One region of the Streptomyces sp. NPDC014764 genome, then DNA from elsewhere that is predicted to be linked to it. Evidence: riboswitches for the same ligand, from Rfam matches in the RefSeq annotation. Region 1 holds a riboswitch; each other region holds the start of a gene.
The links. A riboswitch is a leader RNA that binds a small molecule or an ion and turns the genes downstream of it on or off. The one in region 1 is predicted to bind cobalamin.

Region 1 (10,152 bases):
GCCCTCGTCGTCGCCCCGGGCGCGGCCGTCGTCGGCACCGCGGGTGAGGCCTCCGCCGCCACCAAGATCAGCCACGCGACCGCGACCTCCATGTTCAGCCAGGTCGGCATCACGTGGTCGTCGTCCGGAGGCTGCTCCAACCGCAACGTGTCCACCTGCACGTCCTTCGACCAGCTCAACCTGGCCACCGCCCAGGGCGCCCAGACCCTGAAGCGGGCCAGCGGCTGCGCACTGAACATCACCGGCGGCACCGAGACCGGGCACGCCTCCGGCACGTACTCGCACTGGAACGGCTACAAGCTCGACTTCTCCAAGACGACCTGCGTCGGGAACTACATCAAGAACACGTTCACCTACATCGGCGTGCGCGGCGACGGGGCCCAGCAGTGGCAGTCCGGCTCGGGCAACGTCTACGCCGACGAGGGCAACCACTGGGACGTCACGTACTACAACTGCGGCGGCTGCTGACAGGTCCCGTCCCGGACGCTTACGTCTACGCGGTTCCCCGCGCCCCAACACCCCAGGGGCGCGGGGAACCGCGCGAACGGCAGGACAGGACGCCGAGCCTTCTCACACGGCAAGTCCGCCGGAGGCGCCGGCACTGGCCTCGGCCTCCCGGTGACGGGACCCCCGCGTACCGGCGGCAGGGGCCACGAAGACAGCCGCGGCGACGAACGCCAGGACCACGACCATCGCCGGGCGCAGTCCGTAGTGGTCGCCGAGGAAGCCGAGGGTGGGCGGCCCCACCAGGAACGCGACGTAGCCGATCGTCGCCACGAGGCCGACCCGGGCGGTCTCGTCGGGCCCCGAGTCACCGGCCGCCGACAGAGCCACCGGAAAGCCCAGGGACGCGCCAAGTCCCCAGAACAGGACGGCGGCCGCCGCCACGACGGCGTTGTCGGAGAAGATGACCAGGCACAGACCGACGGCTCCGGAGACCGCGCTGGCCCGTACCACGGTCGCCCGGCTGTAACGGGCGAGGAAGAAGGCGCCGCCGAAGCGGCCCAGGGTCATCGCGGCGGCGAACCCCACGAAGACGAGCGAGCCGAGCGCGGCGTCGAGACCGTGGCCGTCGACCATCAGCAGCGGCAGCCAGTCGTTGGCGGCGCCCTCGGCGAGAGCCATGGCCAGGACGATGGCCCCGATCATCAGCAGCCGCCGGTCCTTCCACACCCGCGGGCCCGCCGGCCGTGCGGAGCCCGAAGCGGGCGCCGCGGCACGGACCCCGATTCCGGCGGGGACGCCGCCGATGGCGTACCCGAACATCGCGGCCGTCACCGCGGCCACCGCCAGAAGATGCCAGTGGGCGGGAAACGCCGCCGCGGTGGCCGCCATGCCGGCCAGGCCGCCGACGACGGTGCCCAGACTGAAGCATCCGTGCAGCGTGGGCAGGACCGGCCTGCCGGTGATCCGCTCGACGTCGGCGCCGTCCACGTTGATCGCCACCTCGCCCGCCCCGACCCCGAGGCCGAACAGGCACAGGCCCGCGGTGACCAGGGCCGCGGAGGCGAGTGCGGTGCCCGCGCCCACGACGACCACACTCGCGACGACGAACAGCGTGCCGAGCGCCGTCACGGGCCTGGTCCCGAACCGGGACACGAACCGGCCGGAGCACAGGATGCCGACCATCGAGCCGACGGACAGCCCGAACAGCACCAGCCCCATCTCCCCCGTGGACACACCCAGACGGTCACGGACGTCCGGGGTGCGCGTGATCCACGAGGACATGGCGATGCCGTTGAGGAAGAAGAAGAGGTACAGCGCCCGGCGGCGCCGGCGTACGGCAAGGTCGGTCAAGGTGGGGCTCCGCCGGGGCTGGTGAGAACGAGGGGCAGGCAGGCGATGATCCCGCTCACCCACCGAGTAGGAACAAATGTACACATCGGACCGTCGGCGCCTTTGACCTAGCCCGGCCGCCCGCCCCCGTACTCCGGCAGGGCGGCCAGCGCCGCCAGCTCCTCCGGGGTGCGGGGACCGGCGTCCGCGGCGCCGGCCGGCCCCCGCGCCCGCAGGAACAGTCCGGCCGCCACGCCCCAGGGCAGCCTGAGCCCCGCCGCCGTGAGGAGGTCCCGCCGGGACAGCGTCTCCGCGGCCGGGCCGGTGTGGGCGCCCGACGGGGTCAGCAGGGCCGCGTCGTCGGCCCAGCGCAGGGCGAGGTCCACGTCGTGCGTGGCCATCACCACCGTCGTACCGCCCGCCCGCAGACCGTCCAGGGTGGCCAGCAGCCGCTCCTGACCGTCGGGGTCGAGGCCCGCCGTCGGCTCGTCCAGGATCAGCACCCGCGGCCGCATCGCGACCGCGCCCGCGATCGCCGTCCGTTTCCGCTGCCCGTACGACAGCAGGTGCGTGGGCCGGTCGGCGAGAGCGGCGATGTCCAGCGCCTCCAGCGCCTCCGCGACCCGCGCGCGCACCTCCGCGTGCGGCAGCCCGAGGTTCAGCGGCCCGAACGACACGTCCTGCCCCACGGAGGCGGCGAACAGTTGGTCGTCCGGGTCCTGCACCACCAGCTGCACGGTGGTGCGCAGCGCGGTCAGCCCTTTCCGGTCGTGGCGCACCGCACGGCCCGACAGCAGCAACTCCCCGCCATGCGGCCGCAGTCCGCCGCTCAGCAGCCGCATCAGGGTGGTCTTGCCGCTTCCGTTGCGCCCCAGCAGGGCCAGCGCCCGGCCCTCACGCACCTCGAAGTCCAGCCCGGTGAACACCGGCGGCCCCTCCTCGTACGCGAACGACACGCCCCGCAGGGCCACCGGCACCGACTCGCTCACGACAGGGGCCCTTCCAGTACACAGGTGAGGACGGCCAGCGCCGCCAGGAGCGCCGCGCTCGCGGCCGTGAAGCGGGCGGACACCCGGGCCTCCGGCACCAGCACGCGCAGGGTGCCGTCGTAGCCGCGGCCCGCGAGCCCGGTCTGCAGCCGCGCCGCACGGTCGAAGGACCGCACGAACGCGGTCGCGCCGAGCCCGCCGAGCGAACGCCAGGTCGCCGCCCGGGTGGTGTGCCCGAGCCGGGCCGCCTGCGCCGCGTGCACCCGGCGCACCGAGTCCAGCAGCAGAAAACTCATCCGGTACGTCACCAGAGCCACGTCCACCAGCGGCGCCGGCACCCCGGCGCGCACCAGCCGGGGCAGCAGGTCCGACATCGGCGTGGTGAACGCGAACAGCAGCACGCCCAGCGAAGCCGCCGAGGTGCGCAGCAGCAACTCCCCGGCGCGCAGGGGCCCGTCGGGGGCGGGCGACACCAGGCCACCCGGCCCGCCCACCCGCACCAGCAGGGTCAGCGCCCCGGTGACGCAGAACCCCAGCGGCACCCGGTACGCCCGCCACAGCCGCCCGGCCGGCACCCCCGCCGGGCCGAGCAGCAGCACCAACGCGGTGACCAGCACCAGCGGGGCGCCCGGCCACGGGGGCAGTGAGACCGCGAGGGCGGTGAGGCCCAGACCGAGGACGGCCTTGTCCACGGGATGGCGGCGGCGCCAGCGGCTGCTGTGCGCCGCCGCGTCGATCGGCAGCAAGGCCTGTCAGTCCCGTCCGCCGTCGGCGCCGGTGCGTACCTCCGCGTCCGGACCCTGTGCGCCGGCCCGCTCTCGCGCCCGCGCCTCGCCCTGCCGACGTCCGCGCCGCAGCCCGAAGTAGTACGCCAGGACGCCCGCGCCGAGTGCGGCCTGGAGGGCGAACAGCGCCGACTCGATCTCCCCGGACGGCGGTTCGTACAGCGGTGAGAACCACGGCTCGTAGTCCGGGTCGATCTCGGTGATCGCGGTCTCCGCCTCGCCGTCCGCCCCGGCGAACGGCTCCTCCTTGTGGTCGCCGAGCCCGAGCGCCAGCGGGATCACGGCGAGGACGGCGACGAGCAGCAGGAGCAGGGTGTTGATCCTCGCGTTGCGGCTCATCGGGCCACCGCCCCGGCCGACTCGGCGCGCTTGCCTCCGGCGACCGAGGTGACCAGCACCCCGAGCCGGGTCAGCTCGCCCTTGCTGGACTGCACCAGCAGACGCATCACCAGCACGGTCAGCAGCCCCTCGCTGACCGCGAGCGGGATCTGCGTGACGGCGAAGATGGAGCCGAACTTCCCCAGCGCGCCCAGGAATCCGCTGCCCGGGTCGGGGAACGCCAGCGCGAGCTGGACGCTGGTCACGCAGTACGTCGACAGGTCGGCGACGAACGCGCCGCAGAACACCGCGCCCATCAGCGGCACGTCGTACCGGCGCAGCAGACGGTAGACGCCGTACCCGGCCCAGGGGCCGACGACCGCCATGGAGAAGACGTTGGCGCCGAGCGTGGTGAGCCCGCCGTGGGCGAGCAGCAGCGCCTGGAACAGCAAAGTGATGGTCCCGAGCACCGCCATGACCGGCGGCCGGAACAGGATCGCGCCCAGCCCCGTGCCGGTGGGGTGGGAGCAACTCCCGGTCACCGAAGGCAGTTTGAGCGCTGACAGGACGAACGTGAACGCTCCCGACGCGCCCAGCAGCAGCGTGCTCTCGGGATGTTCTCTCACGTCACGGACGAGCGACCGGGCCCCGTGGACGACGAACGGCGCCGACGCGACGCCCCAGGCGACCGCGTGCGCCGGAGGCAGGAAACCCTCGGCAATGTGCATGGCTCAGCAGACCCTCTCCAGCACCTCGTGGATGGTTGACGCGCCTTGGCCGGTCTCCTGGCTGACGGGTACCACCGCCCGTGCTCCGCCTTCCCGGGTCCCGAAGGACCCAGTGGCTGCCCCTGAGGGCCGGAGCCGGACTTCCCGATCACAGTGGCGAGGGCCGCACCGGTATCGCACCGATTTCCCGTCACCAAGGCGTGGTGACAGTAGTCCCCGTCGCGGCCCGGTGACAAGCGGCGACGGGGGCGCGCGGAGGGCGCCCGGCGGCTCGGACCCCGGCGCACACCTGCGCGTTCGGGCAGCCCGGCAGCCGAGGTGACTGGAGGGCCGCCGTCCTGGGCAGGGTCTACCTGCAACTAATATGCAAGAGCGATTTTCCAGCAAGAGGGATGTGAGGTTCGATGACGACCCGACGACGCATACGGGGCGCCGCCGCCGTGCTGGCGACGGCCGCGGCGGTCTCCGCCTGCTCGGCGCCGGGCTCCGGAACCGCGGACGACGCGGCGGCCGGCGAGTCTGTGGTGATCGGCGTCTCCACCGAGCCCGACACCCTCAGCCCGCTCCTCGGCTACGGCAAGGACGGCAACTCCAAGCTGTTCGACGGCCTCCTCGCCCGCAAGGCCGACATGACCCTGGAACCCGCGCTGGCCACGGCACTCCCGCGGATCACGGACGGCGGACGCACCTACACGTACACCCTGCGCAAAGGCGTGAAGTTCAGCGACGGCAAGCCGCTGACCGCACGGGACGTCGTCTTCACGTACCGCACGGTCCTCGACGACGGCACCAACAACACCGCCAGGAGCGAACTCGCGGCCGTCAAGGACGTCCGGGCGGTGGGCGACGACACGGTCGTCTTCACCCTCCACCACCCCTACGCGCCGTTCGCCGCCCGCACGGTCCTGCCGATCGTCCCCGAGCACGTCGCCGGGAAACAGGACCCCAACACCGGCCCCTTCAACACGAAGCCCGTCGGCACCGGACCGTACGTCCTCGTCGACTGGCGCAAGGGTGAGAAGCTCACCTTCAAGGCCAACCCGCACCACTGGGGCGGCGCCCCGAAGGTGAAGAAGCTCACCATGGCGATCGTCGGCGACGACGACGTCCGCGCCACCCGGCTCCGCTCCGGCGACCTCGACGGCGCGGTCCTCCCGCCCAACCTCGCCGCCACCTTCAAGAGCGACGACGACAAGAAGACCTACCGGGCCACCTCCTACGACGTCCGCGTCGTCACCCTCCCCAGCGGCAACCCCGTCACCGGCGACTCCGCGATCCGCCGCGCCCTCGACCTCGCCGTCGACCGGCAGGCCATGGTGGACAAGATCCTCGACGGCGCCGGCCGCCCCGCCTACGGCCCGCTGCCCGTCGACGACCCGTGGTTCGCCGAGGACACCGAGCGCCCGCGCGACCTCGCCGCGGCCGGCCGCATCCTCGACGCCGCCGGCTGGACGAAGGGTGAGGACGGCATCCGCGCCAAGGACGGCCGCCCCGCCCGCTTCACGCTGTACTACCCCTCCGGCGACAAGGTCCGCCAGGACCACGCCCTCGCCTACGCCTCCGACGCCAAGAAGGCCGGCATCGACGTCCGGGTGGAGAGCGCCACCTGGGAGGTCATCGAGCCCCGCATGCACCGGGACGCCGTCCTCGCGGGCTTCGGCAGCACCGGCGACCCCGACTTCGGGCTCTACACGATGCTGCACTCCTCCCTCGCCGGAGACGGCTTCAACAACATGGCCCACTACGACAACCCGGCCGTCGACCGCGCCCTGGAGACCGGCCGCCGCGCCCAGGACCCCGAGACCCGCAGGGCCGCCTACGACGCCCTCCAGCGCGCCCTCGTGAAGGACCCCGGCTACACCTTCCTCACCCACATCGACCACCTGTACGTGCTCGCCGACCGCTGGAAGGGCCTCACCACCCAGACCGAACCGCACGAGCACGGGTTCGCCGCCGGACCCTGGTGGAACGTCGAGGACTGGCAGCCCGCGGCATGACCCACGCCCCCCGGCGAGCCACGACCCGCGCCCCCTGGCGCCCGATGGCACGGCTCACGGCGCGCCGCGCGCTGTACGCCGTGCCGGTGCTCCTCGTCGTCACGTTCGGCGTGTTCGCCGTCGCCGCGGCGTCCCCGTTCGACCCGGTGAAGGCGTACGCGGGCACGGCCGCGCTCGGCGCCGACCAGGAGACCCTGGACCGGCTGCGGGAGAACCTCGGCGCGGACCGGCCGTTCACCGCGCGCTGGTGGGACTGGCTGACCTCCGCCCTCGGCGGCGACTTCGGACAGTCCGCGGTGATGCGCCAGCCGGTGGCCGAGGTCATCGGGGAACGACTGCTGTGGTCCACCCTGTTGTGCGCCGTCGCGTTCGCCGCCGCCGTACTGCTCGGCACGGTCCTCGGAGTACTCGCGGCCCGCCGCCCCGGCTCCCTCGTGGACCGCGCGGTCACCTCCGCCGCCTATGTGCTGGAGGCCGCCCCGGTCTTCTGGATCGCGCTGCTCGCGGTGTGGCTGTTCGCCCTCCAACTGGACGTCCTCCCGGCGGGCGGCCTCACCGACACCGGCAGCGACCGGGTCACCTTCGGCAGCCTCACCGAGCATCTGGTCCTCCCCGCCGGCGTCCTCGCCGTCTCCCAGCTGCCCTGGTTCACGCTCTACGTCCGTCAGGGCGTCGGCGACGCCCTCGCGGAGGATCCCGTGCGCGGGGCGAGGGCGCGCGGCCTGAGCGAACGCACAGTGCTGCTGGGCCACGCCCTGCGCTCCGGGCTGCTGCCGGTGCTCACCCTCATCGGCTCCCGCGTGCCGGAACTCATCACCGGCGCGCTGCTGGTGGAGACGGTCTTCAGCTGGCCCGGCATCGCCTCGGCCACCGTGGAGGCGGCCACGGCTGTCGACTTCCCGCTGCTCGCCGCGCTGACCACGCTCGCCACGGCCGCCGTCCTCGCCGGCAACCTGCTCGCCGACCTGCTCTACGGGCTGATCGACCCGAGGGTGAAGCTGGAGGAGATGTGACGACCGACGTCGACGTGGCGGACGCGAAGCCGGCCTGGCGCGCGCACGGCACCGCCCGCCGCTCCACACACGTCCTGCGCCTGCGTGTCTCCGCCGCCCTGGTCGCCGTGACCGTGCTGGCCGTCTTGCTGGTCCCGCCGCTGGTCCAGCTCGACCAGCAGGCCGTCGACCTGGCCGCCAAGCTGCAACCGCCCAGCTGGGCGCACCCGTTCGGCACCGACGACGTGGGCCGCGACCTGCTGCTGCGCTGCGTCTACGGGCTGCGCGTGTCCTTGCTGGTGGGCGTGGTCGCCGCGCTCACCGCCACGGTGATCGGCACGGCCGTGGGAGCCGCCGCAGGCGCCCTCGGCGGCTGGGCCGACCGTCTGGTGATGCGACTGGTCGACACCCTGTCCTCCGTGCCGCATCTGCTGCTCGGCATCTTCATCGTGGCCATGTTCCGTCCGGGCGTCTGGCCGGTGGTGATCTCCGTCGCCCTCACGCACTGGCTGTCCACCGCGCGCATCGTGCGCGCGGAGGTGCTGTCGCTGCGGTCCCGGCCGTTCGTCGACGCGGCCGTCTCCGGCGGGGCGAGCAGGTGGCGGGTGACCGTACGCCACCTGCTGCCGGGTGTGCTGCCGCAGGCCGGTCTCGCCGCCGTGCTGATGGTCCCGCACGCCATGTGGCACGAGTCGGCCCTGTCCTTCCTCGGCCTCGGCCTGCCCACCCACACCGCGAGCCTCGGCACGCTGATCCAGGGCGCCCGGGGCTCACTCCTCGCCGGCCAGTGGTGGCCCACCCTCTTCCCCGGCCTGTTCCTGATCCTCCCCACCCTGGCGATCGCCGGCCTGGCGGGCGTCTGGCGAGAACGGATCAATCCCCGCCGCCGATCGGAGCTGATGCTGTGACGCCCGCGCCCCTGCTCTCGGTACACGACCTGTCCGTCCGCTTCCTGCTCCCCGGAGGGCGCCGCGTCGACGCCGTGTCCGACGCGTCGTTCGACGTCGCGCCGGGGGAGTGCCTCGCGCTCATCGGGGAGAGCGGGTGCGGCAAGTCCGTGCTGGCGTCCGCACTGCTCGGCCTGCTCCCGGGCAACGCCCGCACCGCCGGCCATGCCCACCTGGGCGACCTCGACCTGCTCACGGCGGACGAATCAACCCTCGCGCGCACCGTACGCGGCCGCCGTGTCGGCCTGGTCCCGCAGTCACCGGCGGCCCACCTCACCCCCGTGCGCACAATCCGTTCGCACATCGAGGAGACGGTCGCCCGCCTCACCGGCGTCCGCGGCCGTACCGCCCGCCGCAAGGCGGCCGAACAGGCCTCGCTGCGCGCCGAGTTCCCCCTGGACCACCTCGACCGGCACCCGCACGAACTGTCCGGCGGGCTGGCCCAGCGCGCCGCGACAGCGCTCGCACTGATCGGCGACGCGCCACTGCTCCTCGCCGACGAACCGACCACCGGCCTGGACCGCGACCTGGTGGACCGCACGGTCGACGAACTGCGCCGCCACGTGGACGACGGCCACGCCCTGCTGATGATCACGCACGACCTGGCCGCCGCCGCGCGCATCGCCGACCGCGTCGCGGTCATGTACGCGGGCCGCATCGTCGAACTGACCCACGCGGACACCTTCTTCGGCACCCCTGGCCCGCGCCACCCCTACAGCCGCGGTCTGCTGGAGGCGCTCCCCGAGCGGTCCTTCACCCCCGTCCCCGGCCTGCCCCCGGAACTGGGCAGTCTCCCGGAGGGCTGCGCCTTCGCCCCCCGCTGCGACCGCGCGACGGACACCTGCGGCGCGCTCCCGCTCCTGGAGAACACCGTCGCCTGCCACCACCCGGCGCCGGCCCCCGCCGCCATCCCTCACGCGACCCGTACCCCGGAGGACACCCGTGCTTGAGCTGCGCGCCGTCACCGCCGGCTACGACCGCCGCGCCCCCGTCGTCCGCGACGCGCACCTCACCGTCGCCCGGGGCGAGGCGGTGGGCCTGCTCGGCCCGAGCGGCTGCGGGAAGTCGACCCTCGCCCGGGTCGCCGCGCTGCTCCACCGGCCTGACGCCGGGGAGGTCGTCCTCGACGGCACGCCGGTCCTCGGTTTCCGGCACCGTGCGCCCCGCGCACAGCGCACCGCGATCGGCGTGGTCTTCCAGCAGCCCCGCCTCGCCGCCGACCCCCGGATGCACCTCGCCGACCTGATCGCGGAACCCCTGCGGGCGACGGGCCGGCGCGCCTCGGCCGCCGACCGCGTGCGGGAACTGGCCGACACCGTGGGACTCACCCCTGACCTGCTCGGCCGCCGCCCGCACGAGGTGAGCGACGGCCAGCTGCAACGTGCCTGCCTGGCGCGGGCGTTGTGCCTGGAGCCCCGCTGGCTGGTGTGCGACGAGATGACGGCGATGCTCGACGCGTCGACCACGGCCGCGTTGGTGCGGGTCGTGGAGGACTACCGCGCGTCGACGGGCGCGGGCCTGCTGTCGGTCGGCCACGACCGAACCCTGCTGAACCGCTGGTGCGACCGTACGCTGCCCTGGGAGGCGGTGGCCGCGGGCTGAGGCCCGGACGGCCGGGAC
Region 2 (10,152 bases), on a different contig from region 1:
CGCCGAGGGCCGCCTGTCCCTGGACGACACCGTCGAGCGCTGGCTGCCGGGTGTGGTGAGCGGCAACGGCAACGATGGCAGCCTCATCACCGTCAGGAATCTATTGCAGCACACCAGCGGCATCCACAACTACGGTCCCGAAGAGGACACCGGGAACACCGCAGCTGATTTTGAGCGGACACGATTTGACCACTGGGACGCCGAGCAACTGGTCGCCGGCGCGGTGCGCCACCGGCCGGATTTCCCACCCGCACCGGCCGATGCGCCCAAGCCCGACTGGAACTACTCCAACATCGGCTATGTCCTCGCCGGGATGGTCATCGAGAAGGCCACCGGGCGGCCCTGGGCCGAGGAGGTACGCGACCGCATCGTCCGGCCGCTCGGCCTGACTGGCACCTACGCCCCAGGCGACGACCCGTACCTGAAGCCGCCGCACGCCCACACCTACCACCTGTTCCCCGGCTCGGTCACCTGGACCGACACCACGGCCAGGAACATCTCCCAAGTGGACGCGGCCGCTGCCCTTGTCGGCACCGAACGAGACGTGGACCGCTTCTTCACCGCCCTGCTCGGCGGGCGCCTGCTGCCTCCCGCCCAGCTTGCGGAGATGCGCAGGACCGTGCCCGTCAGCGACAACTTCCAGGTGGGGTTTCCCGGCCTGCGGTACGGCCTGGGACTGATGCAGCAGCCGCTGACCTGCGGCGGCGATACCTGGGGCCATGGAGGGGACCTGGAGGGATTCACGGTGCGCACCGGCTTCTCCGCAGACGGGCGCCGCTCGGTCGTCGTCGTCGCCAACGGCACCGGCAGCGGCGAGCAGCTGCTCGCCGCCGAGCGGGCCGTCCGCGGGCTTGTGGACCGCGCCCTGTGCGCCGGTACCCAGGACATCGCCGGCTCCAGGCCGTCGGCCACCCCCCACAACAGCCGGTAGCGTTCCGGGGGCTTCAGGTGCCGGATGTCGACCTGCTGTCCGGCCGCCCTGCCGCCGGCGCGGGTGGCGATCAGCAGACGGTCCGGATCGGCGATCACCAGCGGACGGCGGATCCTGCGGTAGCGGCCGGCGGACTGGGCATCGGCGATCACCTCGGCGCGGTCGACGTCGCGGTGGTCGGTCAGGCCCCTCGCCACCGAGCCGGGACGCTGCCCCAGCGGGCCGACACGCCCCTCGCAATCGCCCCCGGCCGCCAGAACTGCGAGATCCGGCAGCAGTTCCTGGCCCCGCCGGCAACTCCACGCCGGTCACCGCTGACTGCTCGGAGATCCGCGTGCCGGTGCGGACCATCGTTTCGAGGCGTGCTGTCATCGTTCCTCCTTGCTGCCCGTGTGCGGGACGTCTGCCTCGGCGTCCACCAGGTGCACGCGCGGCGGGACTGGGTCCTCGCCGAACCGCTGCGCTGCCCCTGGCCTCGGTGGCGCGCAGCCGGCCGTGGGGCGCGGATCACGCCGGCTATCGCCGGCGGCAGGGAGGGGTCGGCCCATGAGTCTTCACGGTGGCCGGCAGCTCGCCGACGCAGCTCATGGAGTCCCACGGGCCGATTGTGGGAGCGAGTTTCCAGTGGTCGGGTGAGCGGGCCTCTTGTCCACGCGGCTGAGCGCAGAGCCGCGGTGTCGCGGGAGATCATCGCGTCCACGGCCCCCACTGGCCGGACAGCCTCTTGACTTACCCGACAAAATCATCAGGTACGTCAGCATCCAGTCAGCATCTGGCCGGGGCAGTCTGGCATTCGTACTCCCGGTCGGCGGCTTCACGGCAGCTTGCTTCGCGCATGTCGCACGGGTGAGAAGCCCGCTCGCCACGGCGCACGATGTTGTGGAGGGTCGTTGTCATCTGTCTCGCGGACGCGTACTTGCTCAGCCACCTGCACAGCTTCCCTGTTGTGCACTGCTGGTGAGTGTCATTCCGCCGGCGTGCCGATCCGAAGCCGGTTGCCGTCAGGGTCGTGCAGCTCAATCTCACGCGCCCACGGAGCGTCCTTCGCCTGCACCCCGAACTCGGAGGCAATGGCCTCGACATCACGAACGCGGAGGTAGACGAGCGTGTCGGGACTGGCATCGCCCTTGTGCTCCGACAAGAACAACCGCACCCCGCCCCGGGCGACCTCGACGAACGCGGGAAGCCCCGGTTCGTAGCGGTGTTCCCACTGCTTGGCGAAGCCCAGCCGCTCGTACCAGGCGACCGCCGCAGCGGCGTCCTCGACGCGAAGAATGGGAATGACGCCCTCGTCCATGGCGTCATCGTCGCAGATCGTCCAGGGTGTTCGTCGCCCGATGCGGCACCAGGTCGCGCGGACGCACGCGGTAGTCGGGGGCCTTCAGTTGCGTGGCTCTTCGGGGAGGAACGTCACCTGCGGGGCGCCCGTGCGCGGATGGGTGGATACTTCCGCCGCCACTCCGTAGACCTCGGCCAGGAGCCCGGGGGTGAGGATCTCGGCGGGTGGGCCGGAGGCGGTGACCTCGCCGTGGTGCAGGACGTAGAGGCGGTCGCAGTAGTAGGCGGCCAGGTTCAGGTCGTGCAGGGCGAGCAGCACGGTCGCGGGCAGACGGCGCAGGGTGTCGAGCACGGACAGCTGGTGCCGGACGTCGAGGTGGTTGGTGGGTTCGTCGAGGACGAGGAGGGTGGGCTGCTGGGCGAGGGCGCGCGCGATGAGGACGCGCTGGCGCTCGCCGCCGGAGAGCCGGTCGAAGGGGCGGCCGGCCAGGTGGACGGCGTCGACCGCGAGGAGCGCGGAGTCGATGAGGCCGGCGTCCTCGGGGGTGTCGCCGGCGAGGAGCCGTTTGTGCGGGGTGCGGCCCATGGCGACGACCTCGCGGACGGCGAGGTCGAAGTCGGCGGCCGAGTCCTGGACCACCGCCGCCACGGTGCGGGCCAGTTGCCGCACCGGAAGCGACCAGGCGTCGCCTCCGTCGACCCGGACCTGACCGGTGTCGGGGCGCAGGACGCGGTAGACGGTGCGCAGGAGGCTGGACTTGCCGCTGCCGTTGGGGCCGACGAGCCCGATGGTCTCGCCCGGGCGGGCGGTCAGGGAGACGTCGCGGACCAGGTGGCGGGCTCCGGCGGTGAGCGTGACGCCGTCGACGCTCAGTTCGGTCGCGGTCATGCCACTCCTCGGTCGGTGCCGCGTCGGGCGTCCCGGCGCATCAGCCACAGGAAGAACGGTCCGCCGCACAGGGCCGTGAGCACGCCGACGGGTATTTCCATCGGTGCGGCGATGGTCCGTGCGGCGATGTCGGACCAGATGAGGAAGACCGCTCCGCCGAGTGCCGCCGTCGGCAGGACCCGGCGGTGGTCGCCGCCGACGAACAGGCGCACGATGTGGGGCATCATCAGGCCGACGAAGCCGATCGGTCCGGCCGCTGCGACCAGCACACCCGTGACGAGGGAGAGCAGGACGAACAGGCGGGCGCGGAACCGGGCCACGTCCAGCCCCATCGTGGTGGCCGCCTCCTCGCCGGCCAGCAGCAGGTTCAGGTTGCGGGCCTGGATCATGAGGACGCCGATGCCGAGCAGGAGGGCCGTGCTCGGCAGCCACAGCGAGCCCCAGTTGACGCCGCCGAGACCGCCGAGGGTCCAGGCGAGGACCGCGCGGGCCTCGTTGCCCCGGGCGGTGGTGAGCAGCAGCAGATCGAGGACTGCGGTGAGTACCGCCGCGATCGCTACTCCGGACAGCACCAGCCGTGCCGAGGTGATGCGTCCGCCGGTGCGGGCGGTGGCGTACACGAGCAGGAGCGCGCCCAGGGCGCCCACGAAGGCGGCCATCGACAGGGAGAGGGGCCCGAAGAAGGTGACCCCGAACACGATCACGGAGACCGCGCCGAGCGACGCCCCCGAAGAGACGCCGAGCAGGTACGGCTCGGCGAGCGGGTTGCGCACCAGTGCCTGCAGAGCCGTACCGATGACCGCCAGGCCGGCGCCGGTGACCGCACCGAGCAGCACCCGCGGCGCCCGCACGTCCACCACGATGGTCTCCCGGGCCCGCGACCAGTCCGGCTGCTGCCAGTCGGCGCCCAGCGCGTGCGTCACGATGCCCCACACCTGGCCGGGCGGCACCCGGACGGAGCCGATCGCGAGGCCCGCCGTGGCGGAGACGACGAGCAACGCCGTGAGTGCCAGCAGTGTGACGGCCAGCCGTGTACGGCCTGTCTCCGGCCTGGTGGTCTTCCGCCGAGGCGCCGCCTCTTCGGCGGGCGTGCCCGTGGCGGCCTGGGTCACCGGAAGCTCTCGGGGTGCAGTCCGCGGGCCAGGTCCTCGACCGCGTAGGCCGAGCGGATGCCGACCAGGGTGGCGGTCAGCGGCAGGACGACGAACCGCTTGTTCCTGATGGCGGGTACGTCGGCGAGCGCGGGCTGGGAGAGCAGGTACTCCTTCTTCTCCTTCACGCTTCCGGCGCCCGCGTAGTCGTAGATCGCGATGACTTCCGGTTTGCGTTCGACGACCTGCTCCCAGGAGACGTCGCCGAAGACGTCGTCGAGGTCGGCGAAGACGTTCTCGCCGCCGGCCAGCCGGATAAGCTCGGTGCCCAGGCTCTTGCCGCCCGCGGTGAAGGCGCTCTTGTCGCCGCTGTCGTAGACGAAGACGGACAGCTCGGGCTCGCTCTGGACCTTGTCGGCGGCCTTGGCGACGCGGACCTCGAGGTCGGTGACCAGGTCGTCGGCCCGGTCCGGGACGCCGAAGATCGTGCCGATGGTGCGGATCTCGTCGTAGGTGTCCTTCATCGTCACCCGCTTCCCGCCGCAGTACTCGCGGTTGAGGTAGGTGTCGATGCCCGCGTCGGCGAACGCCTTGCGGGAGCGGCCCTCCTTCTCGTCGAAGGCGCTGCCGTAGCCGCCGTAGACGAGGTCGGGTTCGGCGTCCAGGACCTTCTCGAAGGACGGTTCCCTCTCCGCCAGTTCCGGTACGGACTCGTAGTCCCTCTCCAGCTCGGGCAGGACGGCGGAGTCGGGGAAGGCCGTGCCGACCATGCGGTCCTTCAGGCCGAGGGCGAGCATGAGTTCCGCCGGGTGCTGGTGGATGGTGACCACCCGAGACGGAGGCTTGTCGTACGTCGTCTTCACGCCGCAGTTGTCGACGGTGACCGGGAAGCCCTCGGACGCGGCTGCGGTGGCCTTCGCGTCCCCGCCGCCCTCGTCGGACGCACCGCAGCCGGTGGTCAGCAGCATGGACGACAGTGCCATGGCAGCGGCCGTGGCACGACGGAACCCGCGCGTGCGGGCAGGGGTGAACAGCTGGGACACGTGAAGCCTCCTGGAGTCCGCGCTCCTCGGATCGGGCCCGCGACGGACCAGTGTCCTGACTCCCGGATCGACGTTCCCTCCGCCTTCCCGCGCGGTGCGCAGTGGCATGTCGGAGGGGCGCTCCCCGGTCACAGTGGCGGGACCGTGCCGGATTCGCACCGGCTTCCTGTCTCCCGTCGCGGCGATGACCAGGTGATCCTACGGTCCTCCGAGCCGACGGCAAAGGGCGTGCGGACCCGGCCGCACGCCCTTTGCCTCCCTCACGCTTCGCAGACCGCCCGAGGGACGAGCCGCTCGGCACTCTCGTCGTAGGGGCGCCCGTCGAACCCGCCGAAGACCTCCACGCGGCCGAAACCCGTCTCCTCGGCCATCCGCGGCAGCTCCACCGCGCTGTACGCGAACCACGTCAAGGTGGCCCGCGTCACTCGCTCGCCCCGGACCAGCGACCAGCACCCACTCGCTGCGCAGGCGCGCCCACTCGTCCAGCACGGTGTCGGTCTGCACCATCAGGTCGTCGCCCCGCCGCACCACCTTGGGCGGGGTGACCCTGCGGGCCAGGAGCTCCTTCCCGGTGAGGTCGAGGACGAGCTTGCCGCCGGGAGCCAGGCAGGTGTACATGGTGCGCAACACGCGCGCGTTGTCGGCGGGGTCCTCGAAGTACCCGAAGGAGGTGAACATGTCGAGGACGACGTCGAAGCCACCCGGTGCCTCGTACTCGCGGGCGTCGGCCCGCACGTACGTCACCTCCGCACCGGCGTCGGCCGACCGCTTGCGTGCCCGGTCCAGCATGGCCGGGCTCAGGTCCACTCCGGTCACGCGGTGACCGCGACGGGCGAGCGGCACGGTGAACACCCCGGGTCCGCATCCGGCCTGTCCGCAGAGGTTGTACAACTGCCCACCCAGCACGCCGCTCGCGCAGGCGCGCGGCCAGCGGCTGCTGGCCGAAGACCACGGCGTCGGAGCGAGGGCTGCGGCGCAGTGCCTCAAGCGGTGTCCGGTCGGCAGATGCTGTCGCCACTGACTACCTGCCCGAGGGCCAGGGCGAGGTGCCCTGGCATCAGATCGTCGACACCCGTCTGAACGACGCGCTGGTGGCGTGGGTGAACGTCTCGACCGGCAACCTGATGCTGGCGGCCACGGACTTCGACATCGCGGGCGTCGGCCAGAGACTCCAGTTGACCCGCACCTACAACTCCCTGGAACCCCCGTGGGGGAAGGTGTCGCAGCCGTGGTGGCAGGCGTATGAGTGCTACCTCCAGGTGAAGGACGGTGAGGTGGGCGTCTTCGACGCCACCGGCGAGCTGCTGCACTCCACGGCCAACGCCGACGGCACGTACACGACGCCGGCCGGTTACTCGAAGGACCTGAGGAAGAACGCGGACGGGATCTACACCCTGACCGACCGCAGGTCCGGCTCGAAGGACACGTACAGCGAGCACGGCACCCTCACGAGGGTGACGGACAGGAACGACGGCACGATCACCGTCGACCAGCACGACGAGGGCGCCGAGCACAAGGGCTTCAAGCTCACCGAGACCCGCTCGGGCCGTTGGATCGACCTGGTCAAGACCTACCCGAACCAGTGGCAGGCCAAGGACCACACAGGCCGCACCGCCGTCCTCGACCTCGACGGGGCCGGGAACCTGGCCAAGGTGACGGACACGGCCGGCAAGGCCACCGCCTACGAGTACGACTCCTCCGTCGGGTGACGAAGGTGACCACCCCCGAGGGCACGGTCACCCTGTTCACCTACGACGGCCACAACCGCGTCACCTCCATGCAGCGCGCCACCGAGTCGACGTCGAGCGGCCACACGGGCCCGACCTGGCGCTACGACTACACGGCCGCCACATCGGCGGATGCGGCGACGACCACGGTCACCGATCCGGACGGCGACGCCACGAAGTACATTCACGATGCGGACGGCGAAGTCACCAAGGTCACCGACCCGCTCGGCCACTCCCGCCACGCCACGTACAAGAACCACCTCACCCAGACCGCCATCGACGCCATGGGCACCGGCGCGGACGGCACGGGCGGGAACACGACCACGTACGGATGGGACGGCCGCAACAACGCCCTCTCCCAGAAGCTGCCGCTGGGCGCGACGGCGTCCGTGTCGGCGTACCAGACGGTCGCGGGGACCGACCTGCCCAACGACTTCACCACCGCGGACGGCCGCAAGGACTTTTTTGAGTACCGGCCTGTTTCTTGCGCCTCTCATATGGATCGCCGCTGCGGTTCCGTGGGTGATCCTGCACAGCACCCTCGGAAGACGTCACCGCAGGGCAGCCCTGACTGCAGGGCTCATCTTCACGCTGTGGTTCACCTGGTTCCTTGTCACCTGGCTCGGCATGCCGGACTCCTACACCGCCCCGTTGTGCCCGGGCAACGTCCCGCCCTGGTGGCCGAGCTTCATCCCGGCATGACTACGGCGTAGCCCGTGAACGACCTCGGCACCGGCGACCTACTCAACAGCGCCCCCGGACCAGCCGCAGCACACCAGCAAGATCGTGTTACGAGTTCTCGGCATCTTCGAGTGCGAGGAGTGTCGGTGTACAGTGAACAACGCCCTTGACCTGCACAAAGCAGGCAGGGAGCCACGACTTCCAGGAGTCCAACGTGCTGCGCACCATGTTCAAGTCCAAGATCCACCGTGCCACCGTCACCCAGGCCGACCTGCACTACGTGGGATCCGTGACGATCGACGCGGACCTGCTCGACGCCGCCGATCTGCTGCCCGGTGAGCTCGTGCACATCGTCGACATCACCAACGGCGCCCGGCTCGAGACGTACGTCATCGAGGGGGAGCGCGGATCCGGTGTGGTCGGCATCAACGGGGCCGCCGCCCACCTCGTGCACCCCGGCGACCTGGTGATCATCATCAGCTACGCCCAGGTGACCGACGCCGAGGCGCGGGCACTCGAACCGCGCGTCGTCCATGTGGACGCCGGCAACCGTATCGTCGCCCTCGGCGCCGACCCCTCCGAGCCGGTACCCGGGTCGGACCAGGAGCGCAGCCCGCAGGCGGTGGCCACGGCCACGGTCTGAGTGGTGCCGGGGCGACGACCGAGGAGCAGGGGAGTGACGGGTATGGACGGGATCGAGATCCGCGACGACCGGGACGCCGGGCGCCTCGAGGCGGTCGAGGGCGGTGAGGTCGTCGGACGGATCGAGTACTTCGTTCTCGACGAGCCGGCCTCCGCTCTGGTGCCGGTGCACACCGTCGTCGAGCCCGCCCACGAGGGCAAGGGAATCGCCGGGTCGCTCGCCCGTGAGCTGTACGTCCTCGCCGCTCGTGAGGGTGTCGTGGTCGCGCCGCTGTGTCCCTACGTCGTCCGGTGGGCCTCACGGCATCCGGAGGAGGCTCCCGCTGCCGATCCGGAGCTGCTGCGCGCGGCCAAGGCGTGGCTTGCCGCGCATCCCGAGCGGTTCTGAGAGGTACGTCCGAACGGCCCCGTGCGTCCTCTCGTCACGCGCCCGGGTGACCCGGGTGACTGTGCGCGGGGGCGCCGGGTAGGCGGGGAGTAGTCCGGAGCACACGTCACGTCGAACGGACGGTCGGAGGACACGCGTCATGACGAACCCGTACCCGGATCCTGTGCCGCCGGGGCCTACGCCTGGTCCCGCTCCGGGGCCGGATCCCGCACAGCCGCCGACCCCTGAGCCGGGTCCTGCACCTGAGCCAGGGCCTGCGCCGCCCCAGCCGCCGCCTGGACCTGGGCCTCAGCCGCCCGGGCCCAATCCGCCGGGGCCTCACCCGCCCGGGCCCAATCCGCCGCAGCCGGAGCCGCCGCCTGAACCGTCGCCGTCCCCGATTCCGCCGGGGCCGGAACCGGTGCCGAGTCCGGAGCCTGGGCCTCCGCTCACCTGAGTTTCCGCAAGAGCGGGTGCGTCGGGGTTGCTCGCGCAGTTCCCCGCGCCCCTTGGGGGCGGGGCCCGCTTGCGCTGGTGCGGGTGTGTGGGGGTTGCTCGCGCAGTTCCCCGCGCCCCTTCGGGGCACGAGCTGCTTCCGCCCGTGTCGGTGTGTGGAACTGCGCGAGCAGCCCCCACCGGCCCACGCGGGCGGGGTTGCCGGGCCTCGCCGCAACGCGATCAGGGGCGCGGGGAACTGCGCGGCCGGCCCTCGCCTGCCCGCGCGGGCGGGAGACGGCCGGCCCCGCGCCCTACGCCGACACCTCCGACCGGTCCCCGCCCCACAGCGTGTGGAACGAGCCGTCGCGGTCCGCGCGGCGGTACGTGTGTGCGCCGAAGAAGTCCCGCTGGCCCTGGGTCAGAGCCGCAGGGAGGCGTTCCGCGCGGAGTGCGTCGTAGTAGGCGAGGGCGGCCGCGAAGCCGGGGGCCGGGACGCCCTGGCGGGTCGCCGCGATCAGGACCTCGCGCCAGTCGTCCTGAGCCTCCGCGATCTCGCGGGCGAACGTCTCGTCCGACAGCAGGCTCGGCAGGTCCGCCCGCGTGTCGTACGCCGCCCGAATGCGGTCCAGGAACGCCGCGCGGATGATGCATCCGTCGCGCCAGATGGCCGACACCGCGCCGAGGTCGATGTCCCAGCCGTACTCCTGGCTGCCGGCGGCGATCTGGTGGAAGCCCTGGGTGTACGACACGATCTTCGACGCGTACAGCGCCTGCTCCACCCGGTCGGCGAACGCCGACGCCTCCGACTCGCTCATCGGCACCGGCTTCGGGCCCGCCAGGCCCTGCGAGGCCTCCCGCAGCGCCGCGTGGCCCGACAGGGAGCGGGCGAACACCGCCTCCGCGATGCCCGACACCGGCACGCCCAGGTCCAGGGCGATCTGCACGGTCCAGCGGCCCGTGCCCTTCTGCTCCGCCTGGTCCACCACCACGTCGACGAACGGCTTGCCCGTCGCCGCGTCCACGTGCGACAGCACCTCCGCGGTGATCTCGATCAGGTACGAGTCC
Region 3 (10,152 bases), on a different contig from region 1:
GGCGGTGGCGCCGGCGGGCGCCTCACCGGCCTCCTTCATCGCCGCGAACCACTTGGCGACCTCGCGGATCTCCTCGCCGTTCTGGTCCAGCGCGACGACCTGGGCGCCGCGCCGGTAGCACTCGAAGGCGTGCCGTCCGGCGCCGCAGCCGAGGTCCAGGACGCGGTCGCCCGGGGCGAGCGGGAACCGGGAGAAGTCGACGGTCAGCACGTGGCCCTGCTTTCACGGTCGGAGGAGTCGGCCGCGGAGACGGGTACGACGCCCGTGTCCGCGAGAGCGTCGGGGACGAGGTCGAGGTTCTCGGGCGCCGGGGCCTGGGGGGCCGGTGCCGTGGCGCGCGGGGCCCCGCCCCGGCCGGCGCGGGCGGTGCCGATGGCCTCGCGGTAGCGGGCGACGGTGCCCTCGGCGGCGCGCGCCCAGGTGAAGTTGGCCAGCACGCGCTCGCGTCCGGCGGCGCCGAGGCGGGCGCGCAGTCCGCTGTCGCCGAGGAGCCGGGTGAGCGCGGTGGCCAGCGCGTCCGCGTCGCCGGGCGGCACGGCCAGGCAGGTCTCCCCGTCGCGTCCGGCGACCTCGGGGATGGCGCCACCCGTGGTGGCGACCAGCGGGGTGCCGGTGGCCATCGCCTCGGCGGCCGGGAGGGAGAAGCCCTCGTAGAGCGACGGCACGCAGGCGACCTGCGCCGAGCGCACCAGGTCGACGAGTTCGGCGTCGGAGATGCCCTTGACGAACTCGACGGCGCCTTCGAGGCCGTAGCGCTCCATCGCCTGGGCGACGGGGCCCTCGGCGGGGCGTTTGCCGACCACGACGAGGTGGGCGTCGGGCTGCTCGGCGCGCACCTTGGCGAGCGCCTCGACGAGGTAGACGAGGCCCTTCAGCGGCACGTCGGCGCTGGAGGTGGTGACGATCCGGCCCGGGACGACCTTCACGGACGGGTCGGGGGAGAACAGGTCGGTGTCGGCGCCGATGTGGACGACGTGGATGCGGTCCTGCCGTACGCCGAGGTCCTCGACGATCTCGTCGCGGGAGCTGCCGGAGACGGTGAGCACGGACGGCAGGCGGCGGGCGACCCGCTTCTGCATGCGGGTGAACGCGTACCAGCGGCGCACCGACATACGGCGCTTCCAGTCCTCGGCGGCGTCCAGTTCGAGGCGGCGGTCCACGGTGATGGGGTGGTGGACGGTGGTGACCAGGGGCGCGCCGAGGTCGCCGAGCAGGCCGTAGCCGAGGGTCTGGTTGTCGTGGACGACGTCGAAGTCGCCGCGGCGGGCGCGCAGATGGCGGCGGGCGCGCAGCGAGAAGGTCAGCGGCTCGGGGAAGCCGCCGGTCCACATGGTGGAGACCTCGAGGGCGTCGACCCAGTCGCGGTACTCGTCACGCTTCGGGGTGCGGAAGGGGTCCGGCTGCCGGTAGAGGTCGAGGCTGGGCAGCTCGGTGAGGCTCAGCCCGTCGTACCCCTCGTCGAGCACCGGGTAGGGCTGGGCGCCGATGACCTCGACGCGGTGTCCCAACCGGGCCAGTTCGCGGGAGAGATGGCGCACGTAGACGCCCTGGCCGCCGCAGAACGGGTTTCCCTTGTAGGTGAGGAGCGCGATGCGGAGCGGTCGCGAGCCGTCGGATGCGGGGCCCGCCGAGGGCCCGGCCTGACTGGCCTCAGCGGTCACTCTGGGACCCCCTTCTGCCTGCACTGTCCCGCGACAGTACGACGGGACGCCGATCTAGAACAAGTTTCAGAGTTGATCGTTCGGAGGAACCGAATCTACCGGCAGGTAAGAACGTCGGCAGCGGTGGATCAGGTGATTCACGCCACGGCGGACGCCGTGCCATGCTGTCCGATCATCGATCCTCACCGACTGTCACGGACGGGACCCATGCCCGCGGAAGCCCACAGGACCAAGGCGGCGCCGGACGCCGGGCGCGCCGGGCCGGCCTCCCCGCTCACGGAGCGGCAGGAGGCGCGGCGCCGACGCATCCTCGAGGTGTGCGCGCGGCTGGCCTCGCGGGGCGGTTTCGACGGGGTGCAGATGCGTGAGGTCGCGGAGTCCTCGCAGGTGGCGCTGGGCACGCTGTACCGGTACTTCCCGTCGAAGATCCATCTGCTGGTGGCGACGATGCAGGATCAGCTGGAGCATCTGCACGCGACGCTGCGGAAGAAGCCCCCGGCCGGCGAGACGGCGGCGGAGCGGGTCGCCGGGACGCTGATGCGGGCGTTCCGCGCGATGCAGCGCGACCCGCACCTGGCGGACGCGATGGTGCGGGCGCTGACCTTCGCGGACCGCAGTGTGAGCGCGGAGGTGGAGCAGGTCTTCCGGCGGACCACGGCGATCATCCTCGACGCCACGGATCTGACGGACCCGACGCCCGAGCAGCTCTCGGCCGTCCGGGTGATCGGGCACACCTGGCACTCGACGCTGATCACCTGGCTGTCGGGGCGGGCCTCCATCGAGCAGGTGGGCGTGGACATCGAGACGGTGTGCCGGCTGATCGACCTGACGGCTCCGCCGCGCTCCGGGCAGCACTGACGGAACGCGGTCAACGACTCCCCCTCGCCCGCACCCGCCCACGGGTGCGGGACGGCTCACGGGCGCCGTGACGCCCGTCACCTCACGCCTGTGTGCCTCTCCTCGCGCCCCCGGCCGCCCCGGACACCCGTTCTACGGGCGGGTAGAGTGGCCGCGTCGTATCACAGCCGTACGGGGGGAAGCCGGTGCGAATCCGGCGCTGACCCGCAACCGTGAGCCGTCCTGGGGACGGTGAGCCGGAATGCCCCGCACGGATCGTGACCGGCTCACGTGCCCGGCATCCGCCGGTGCACGGGCACCGTCGAGGTATACGGAGCCGAGCCGCCGGGGTGTCCCGCGCTGCCCGGCCCTCTTCAGGGAGAGGCACCCGCCCGTCATGAACGTCCGCCGCAGCGCAGCGGTGCTGGCCGCCGTCGCCGTCCTCGGCGCCGCCGCACCGGCCGCAGCCGACTCGTCCCCGTCGCCGACCCCGCAGGCACTGCCGTCCGCGCTGTACGGGGACACCGATCCGCAGTACGACGGGGTGTGGCGCCAGTCGCTCGCCCTGCTCGCCCAGCACGCCGCCGGCGCCGAGCCGCCTAAGGCCGCCGTCGGCTGGCTGACCGGCCAGCAGTGCGCCGACGGCTCCTTCGCGCCGTTCCGTGCCGACCCGTCCGCCGCGTGCGACGCGAAGACCATGGTCGACACCAACCAGACCGCCGCCGCCGTGCAGGCGCTCGCCGCGCTCGGCGGCCACGACGCCGTCACGGAGAAGGCCGTCGGCTGGCTTAAGTCCGTGCAGAACGAGGACGGCGGCTGGGGTTACACCGCGGGCGGCCCCAGCGACACCAACTCCACGTCCGTCGTCGTCGGCGCGCTCGCCGCCGCCGGCGAGAAGCCGGGTGAGGTGAGGAAGGGCGGCAAGTCCCCCTACGACGCGCTGCTCGGCCTGGAGCTGCCCTGCACCGGTGAGGGCGCGGGCGCGTTCGCGTACCAGCCGGAGAAGGACGGCTCGCTGACGGCCAACGCGGACGCGACGGCGGCGGGCGTGCTCGGCGCGCTCGGCAAGGGCCTGCTGGTCGAGCCCGGCAAGGGCGACGGCGCCGCCGGTTCCTGCGTCGAGGCGACCACCCCGGCGCAGGCCGCCGCGAACGGCGCCGCGCACCTGGCAGGCGCGCTCGCCGCCAAGGGGTACCTGCTCGCCTCGACGCCCGGCGCCGCGGACCAGCCCGACTTCGGCAACACCGCCGACGCGGTGGTCGCACTCGCCGCGCAGGGCGACACGGCCCAGGCGGAGAAGTCGTACGCCTGGCTGGAGAAGAACGCCGCCGACTGGGCCGCGCAGAGCGGGCCCGGCGCCTACGCGCAGCTGATCCTCGCCTCCCACGCGACCGGCGCGGACCCGCGCGACTTCGGCGGCACGGACCTGGTGAAGCAGCTCCGGGCCGCCGGCCCGGCCGCCCCCGAGAAGACCGCGAAGGCGACCGAGAAGGCCGAGGACGAGAAGGACTCGGACTCCCCGTTCGGCGTGTGGTGGTTCGTCGGCGTCTGCCTGGTCGCGGGCATCGGCATCGGCTTCCTGATCAGCAACCGCACCAAGAGGCAGCAGCCGTGACCCGCCGCCTCACCGTGCTGTTCCTGGCCGCGCTGCTGCCGCTGCTGGCGGGCGCCGGCCAGGCCCAGGCCGCCGGGTACCGCTACTGGTCCTTCTGGGAGCGGGACGGCTCAGCGTGGACGTACGCCACCGTGGGCCCCTCGATGTCGCGGCCCGCGGACGGCGACGTGCTGGGCTTCCGCTTCTCGGTCAGCGAGGACTCGGGCGACGCGGCCAAGCCGCGCGGCACCGCCGACTTCGACACCATCTGCGCGAAGACGCCCGCCGAGGACGGCACGAAGCGAGTGGCGCTGGTGATCGACTTCGGCACGCCCGCCGACGCCCCGTCCGGGGCGAAGCCGCCGGCCGGCCGCACGGCCTGCGCGCAGATGGCTCAGGACGCCACGACGGCGGAGGCGCTGGCCTCGGTCGCCGAGCCGCTGCGCTACGACAGCAACGCACTGCTGTGCGCGATCGCCGGCTACCCGGCGAAGGGCTGCGGCGAGCAGGTCGCCACGGGCGGGAAGGGGTCCGCCTCCACGGGGGCCGCCGAGACCGACGAGGAGGCCTCCGCGCAGGACGACGGCGGCTCCGGGCCCTCCGTGGGGCTGATCGCGGGCGCCGCGGTGGTGGTCGTGCTGGGCGCCGCCGCCGTCTGGCAGGTCCGTCGCCGTGCGTGAGGCGGACGGCTCCGGGCGTCAGGGCCTCGCCCGCCCGCGCCCGGACCGGGGGACGCCGCCCGTCGGCGTCTCCGTGCCGCGCCCGCGCCGCGCCCTGCACCCCGGCGCGTGGTGGCTGTGGGCCCTCGCGCTGGGGACGGCGGCCACCCGCACCACCAACCCGCTGCTGCTCGCCCTGCTGATCACCGTCTCCGGATACGTCGTGGCCGTCCGCCGCCCGCACACCCCGTGGGCCCGCTCCTACGGCGCGTTCGTGAAGCTCGCCGCCGCCGTGCTGGTGCTGCGGCTGGCCTTCGCGATCGTCCTGGGCTCCCCGATCCCCGGCACGCACACCCTGTTCACGCTGCCCGAGGTACCGCTGCCCGACTGGGCTCAGGGCATCCGCCTGGGCGGCCGGGTCACCGCGGAGGGCCTGACCTTCGCCCTGTACGACGCGTTGCGGCTGGCCGCGCTGCTGATCTGCGTGGGCGCCGCGAACGCCCTCGCCAGCCCGTCCCGCCTGCTGAAGTCGCTGCCCGGCGCCCTGTACGAGCTGGGGGTTGCCGTGGTGGTGGCGCTGACCTTCGCGCCGAACCTGATCGCCGACGTACGGCGGCTGCGTGCCGCGCGCCGGCTGCGGGGCCGCCCGGACAAGGGCGTGCGCGGTCTGGTGCAGGTGGGCCTGCCGGTCCTCGAGGGCGCGCTGGAGCGCTCGGTTTCCCTGGCCGCCGCGATGGACGCGCGCGGGTACGGCCGTACGGCCGAGGTGCCGACCTCCGTGCGGCGCACCACCGCCGCCCTCACACTCGGCGGCCTGCTGGGCGTGTGCGCGGGGACGTACGGGCTGCTCACCGCGGCGGGCGGCAGTTACGGGCTGCCCGTGCTGCTGGCCGGTCTGGCGTCGGCGCTGGCGGGCCTGTGGCTCGGCGGGCGGCGCAGCGTGCGCACCCGTTACCGCCCGGACCCGTGGGACGCCCGCGCCTGGCTGGTCTCCGCGTCCGGCGCGGCCGTGGCGGCCCTCATGATCCTGGCCGGCTCGCTCGACCCCGGGAGTCTCGACCCCGGTGTGGTCCCGCTGGAGCCGCCCGCCCTGCCCCTGTGGCCGGCGGCGGCCGTGCTGCTCGGTCTGCTGCCCGCCTTCGTCACCCCCGCCCCCGAGGCGGCCCGCGACCCCCGCAAGGAGCCGACGACGTGATCCGCTTCGAGAACGTGTCGGTGACCTACGACGGCGCGGCGCGGCCCGCCGTGCGGGACGTCGACCTGGAGGTCCCCGAGGGCGAACTGGTGCTGGTGGTGGGCCCGTCCGGCGTCGGCAAGTCGACCGTGCTGGGCGCGGTCGGCGGACTGGTGCCGCACTTCACCGGGGGCACCCTGCACGGCCGGGTGACGGTCGCCGGCCGCGACACCCGCACCCACAAGCCGCGTGAACTCGCCGACGTGGTGGGCACGGTGGGCCAGGACCCGCTGTCCCACTTCGTGACGGACACGGTGGAGGACGAACTCGCCTACGGCATGGAGTCGCTGGGCCTTCCGCCGGACGTGATGCGCCGCCGCGTCGAGGAGACCCTCGACCTGCTGGGCCTGGCCGACCTGCGGGACCGGCACATCTCCACGCTGTCCGGCGGCCAGCAGCAGCGGGTGGCCATCGGCTCGGTCCTCACCCCGCACCCGAAGGTGCTGGTCCTGGACGAGCCGACGTCCGCCCTGGACCCGGCGGCCGCCGAGGAGGTCCTCGCGGTCCTCCAGCGCCTGGTGCACGACCTGGGCACCACGATCCTGATGGCCGAGCACCGCCTGGAGCGGGTCGTGCAGTACGCCGACCAGGTCGTGCTGCTGCCGGGCCCCGGCGAGCGGCCGTGGATGGGCTCCCCGGCGGAGGTCATGGCGGTGTCCCCGGTCTGCCCGCCGGTGGTCGAGCTGGGCCGCCTGGCCGGCTGGTCCCCGCTCCCCCTGACGGTCCGCGACGCCCGCCGCAGGGCGGCCCCGCTGCGGGAGCGTCTGGAGGGCGGGCGGCCCGCGCCGGACACCGCCGCTCCCCGGACGGCTGCCCCGGCGAGGCGTCTCTTCGGACGGGCGAGGAAGGAGGACACCGGCGCTGCCGAACCGGTGGCCGAGGCGCGGTCCCTCGCGGTCCGCCGGGACCGGGTGCAGGCCCTGACCCGGGTGGACCTCACGGTCTCGCCGGGTGAGACGGTCGCGCTCATGGGCCGCAACGGCGCCGGCAAGTCGACGCTGCTCGGCGCGCTGGTCGGGCTGGTCGCCCCGTCGTCCGGGTCGGTCCGCACCGGCGGCGCGGTCCCGCACCGCACCCGCCCCCGCGACCTGGTCCGCAAGGTCGGCCTGGTCCCGCAGGAGCCTCGCGACCTGCTCTACGCGGACACGGTGGCGGCGGAGTGCGCGGCCGCCGACCGTGACGCGGAGGCGGACCCCGGCACCTGCCGTGCGCTGCTCGGTGAGCTGCTGCCGTCGGTCGCCGACACCATGCACCCCCGGGACCTGTCCGAAGGACAGCGGCTCACGCTCGCCCTCGCGGTGGTGCTCACCGCGAGGCCGCCCCTGCTGCTGCTCGACGAGCCGACGCGCGGCCTGGACTACGCCGCGAAGGCCCGGCTGACGGCGATCCTGCGCCGGCTGGCCGCCGACGGCCACGCCATCGTCATGGCCACGCACGACGTGGAACTGGCGGCGGAGCTGGCGCACCGGGTGGTGCTGCTCGCCGAGGGCGAGGTGATCGCGGACGGCCCGTCGGCGGAGGTGGTCGTGGCGTCCCCGGCGTTCGCCCCGCAGGTGGCGAAGATCCTGGCGCCGCAGCCCTGGCTCACGGTCGCCCAGGTGAAGGAGGCGCTGGAGCGATGAGCGCGCCGACGACACCCGCACGGCCCGTGGACCGGCAGGCCCGCGCCCTGCGCCTCGGCCCCCGCACCTGGCTGGCGCTGGCCCTGGTGAGCGCGGTGGGCGTGGCCGGCTTCGGCTGGCCGTTCCTCGCTCCGCCGGAGTCGGCGGTGAACGCGCACGAGGGGGACGCGCCGTGGCTCTTCGCGGGGCTGCTCGTGCTGCTGGTCGCCGTGGTGGCGGCTGCCCTCTCGGAGTCGAACCTGGGCGCGAAGGCGGTGGCGATGCTCGGCGTCCTCGCGGCGGCGGGCGCGGCCCTGCGTCCCATCGGCGCGGGCACCGCCGGTCTTGAGCCCATGTTCTTCCTGATGGTGCTCAGCGGCCGGGTCCTCGGCCCGGGGTTCGGGTTCGCCCTCGGCTCGGTCACGATGTTCGCGTCCGCGCTGCTCACCGGCGGGGTGGGCCCCTGGCTGCCGTTCCAGATGCTGGCGATGGGCTGGTTCACCATGGGCGCGGGCTTCCTGCCCGGCCCGGACCGGCTGCGGGGCCGCCTCGAGGTGTGGATGCTCGCCGTCTACGGCTTCCTCGCCGCCTTCGCCTACGGCACGGTGATGAACCTGGCGGGCTGGACCTTCATGAGCTCGCTCGCCTCGAACATCGCCTTCGACGGCGACGACCCGGTGGCCGCCAACCTGGCCCGCTTCGTCGCGTACTGCCTGGCCACCTCCCTCGGCTGGGACCTGGGGCGGGCCGTGATCACGGTGGTGCTGACGCTGACCGTCGGCGCGACGGTGCTGCGGGCGCTGCGCCGCGCCACCCGCAGGGCCGCTTTCGAGGCGCCGGTCACATTCGACGACGCCCCTGGGTGAGGGTGCGTACGCGCCGTGTGGGCGTGGGGGTGAAGCACCGCACATGACCGGCGTCACATACGAAGGAGGGCCGTAGAGCGGTCGCGCGCCCACTCGGGACCATCGCGCACCAAAACGGACGTTGCGGACAGGTCGGTACGAGAATCTCCGACCATCGGTAGTAAAGGGGACCTTTGCGGGCGATCCGGTGATTTGTTTCTGTGGAGCAGTCGCCAGGCGCCGACGAACCCCACGGGTCGCGGCGCCGACGTATGCCCCCGCCGCACGGCGGGGCCGCGACTCCCCTGCATCCGACCGGAAGGCCGCCTGTGTCCGCCGTTTCCATCCTCCGCTCCGTCGCCACCCCGAAGAAGGCCGTCGTCGGCGCCGCCCTGACGGCCGCCACGTGCGGCACGCTGATCGCCGCCGCGCCCGCACAGGCCGCGACCACGGCGGCCCCCACCGCCGCCTCGGCCCAGGCGACCGCGAAGAAGATGATCGGCAACTCGGCCGAGTTCCAGTGCTTCTCCAACATCGTGTCGCACGAGAGCGGCTGGAACCCGAAGGCCACCAACTCCTCCAGCGGCGCCTACGGCCTGGTCCAGGCGCTCCCGGCCTCGAAGATGTCCTCGGCCGGCTCGGACTGGAAGACCAACCCGGCGACCCAGATCAAGTGGGGCCTGGACTACATGAAGGACCGCTACGGCAGCGCCTGCGACGCCTGGTCCTTCTGGCAGGCCAACAACTGGTACTGACGAGCGAGCGTCACCCTGATACCGAAGGCGGCGGCCCCCCGATCCCCGGGGCCGCCGCCTTCGCCCGTCTCAGCCCAGGACCAGCGGCAGCCGCGCGTCGGGACCGCCCAGCGCGGAGGTCTCGCCGGCCGTGGACGTGCGCCGGCCCGTGCCGACCAGCAGGGCGTCGGTGTCGGACAGTTCCGCGGGGAAAGGGGCGCCGGCGATCCGCTCCAGCGCGGCCCGGGCGGCCGCCAGTGTCCGCGCCGGAGGCCTCGGGGCGGACGGCAGGTGGGCGACGAGGTCCAGGTGGTGCAGGGTCCACTCCAGCACGTACGCCGTGAGGTAGTCACCGGCGGTGAGCACCTTGTCCTTGGTGCTCACCGGGGCGGCGGGGTCGGCCGGCCGTGCGGCCCGCCCGGCGGCATCCCAGCGGCCCCGTTCGGCGCCGCCGTCGATCTGGACGACCTTCGAGGTGACGTGTCCGGCGGCCGGGGAGGCCGGCCGGTGCAGGGTGGCGGGCCACGTCCCCGGGCGTTCCCGCACCGCGCGACGCCCCGCACGTCCTCCGGGGACGACAGGTCCGCGGCGCGGGTGGGCGCGCCGGGCACGTCCGCCTTCTCCAGCACGTCCGCGCGCCGTCCGAGGAGCAGCACCCGGCCCCCGGCCGTCCCGAAGGCCCGCGCCGCCGCGAGCCCGATCCCCGTACCACCGCCGCCGATCACCACCTTGCGTGCCATGGTCCGGATCCTGGGCGCCGCGCCCGGCGCGCCGCGGGGAGTTCCGGCGCGGGCCGCTGCCCTCAGATCTCCCCCGCCGCCCGCAGCCACGCCCTGAACCCCGCGGTCAGTCCGGGCGGGTTGGCGGCCTCCGTGGCGTGGGCCTCCCAGCCGGGGCGTGCCATGTCGAAGACGACGACAGGAAGGGGACGGCCGAGGACGCGCTCGATCACACCGTCGGCGTGCAGATGCCGGGCCAGGTCGATCA

Region 2: another riboswitch for cobalamin. It lies ahead of ACF1AG_RS17790 (ABC transporter substrate-binding protein); the one in region 1 lies ahead of ACF1AG_RS07905 (energy-coupling factor ABC transporter permease).
Region 3: another riboswitch for cobalamin. It lies ahead of ACF1AG_RS01880 (prenyltransferase/squalene oxidase repeat-containing protein); the one in region 1 lies ahead of ACF1AG_RS07905 (energy-coupling factor ABC transporter permease).

Annotation. Positions count from the first base shown of each region.
Region 1 covers NZ_JBIBXY010000002.1:632,610-642,761, reverse strand. The annotation lists gene ACF1AG_RS07930 (hypothetical protein) at 1-468, shown strand, start outside; gene ACF1AG_RS07925 (MFS transporter) at 571-1,797, opposite strand; gene ACF1AG_RS07920 (ATP-binding cassette domain-containing protein) at 1,905-2,765, opposite strand; gene cbiQ (cobalt ECF transporter T component CbiQ) at 2,762-3,511, opposite strand; gene ACF1AG_RS07910 (energy-coupling factor ABC transporter substrate-binding protein) at 3,518-3,889, opposite strand; gene ACF1AG_RS07905 (energy-coupling factor ABC transporter permease) at 3,886-4,596, opposite strand; cobalamin riboswitch at 4,626-4,809, opposite strand; gene ACF1AG_RS07900 (ABC transporter substrate-binding protein) at 5,001-6,593, shown strand; gene ACF1AG_RS07895 (ABC transporter permease) at 6,638-7,606, shown strand; gene ACF1AG_RS07890 (ABC transporter permease) at 7,603-8,493, shown strand; gene ACF1AG_RS07885 (ABC transporter ATP-binding protein) at 8,490-9,482, shown strand; gene ACF1AG_RS07880 (ATP-binding cassette domain-containing protein) at 9,475-10,134, shown strand.
Region 2 covers NZ_JBIBXY010000006.1:289,103-299,254, reverse strand. The annotation lists gene ACF1AG_RS17810 (serine hydrolase domain-containing protein) at 1-931, shown strand, start outside; gene ACF1AG_RS17805 (glyoxalase superfamily protein) at 1,896-2,228, opposite strand; gene ACF1AG_RS17800 (ABC transporter ATP-binding protein) at 2,313-3,098, opposite strand; gene ACF1AG_RS17795 (FecCD family ABC transporter permease) at 3,095-4,210, opposite strand; gene ACF1AG_RS17790 (ABC transporter substrate-binding protein) at 4,207-5,172, opposite strand; cobalamin riboswitch at 5,281-5,402, opposite strand; gene ACF1AG_RS17785 (class I SAM-dependent methyltransferase) at 5,431-6,048, opposite strand; partial or broken gene ACF1AG_RS17780 (DUF6531 domain-containing protein) at 6,201-7,432, shown strand; gene panD (aspartate 1-decarboxylase) at 7,855-8,283, shown strand; gene ACF1AG_RS17770 (GNAT family N-acetyltransferase) at 8,326-8,670, shown strand; gene gndA (NADP-dependent phosphogluconate dehydrogenase) at 9,399-10,152, opposite strand, start outside.
Region 3 covers NZ_JBIBXY010000001.1:406,448-416,599, forward strand. The annotation lists gene ACF1AG_RS01865 (class I SAM-dependent methyltransferase) at 1-210, opposite strand, end outside; gene ACF1AG_RS01870 (glycosyltransferase family 4 protein) at 204-1,661, opposite strand; gene ACF1AG_RS01875 (TetR family transcriptional regulator) at 1,869-2,519, shown strand; cobalamin riboswitch at 2,649-2,787, shown strand; gene ACF1AG_RS01880 (prenyltransferase/squalene oxidase repeat-containing protein) at 2,896-4,113, shown strand; gene ACF1AG_RS01885 (SCO2322 family protein) at 4,110-4,772, shown strand; gene ACF1AG_RS01890 (energy-coupling factor transporter transmembrane component T) at 4,765-5,946, shown strand; gene ACF1AG_RS01895 (ATP-binding cassette domain-containing protein) at 5,943-7,607, shown strand; gene ACF1AG_RS01900 (ECF transporter S component) at 7,604-8,452, shown strand; gene ACF1AG_RS01905 (lytic transglycosylase domain-containing protein) at 8,761-9,186, shown strand; partial or broken gene ACF1AG_RS01910 (maleylpyruvate isomerase) at 9,256-9,591, opposite strand; partial or broken gene ACF1AG_RS01915 (oxidoreductase) at 9,714-9,905, opposite strand; gene ACF1AG_RS01920 (hypothetical protein) at 9,968-10,152, opposite strand, start outside.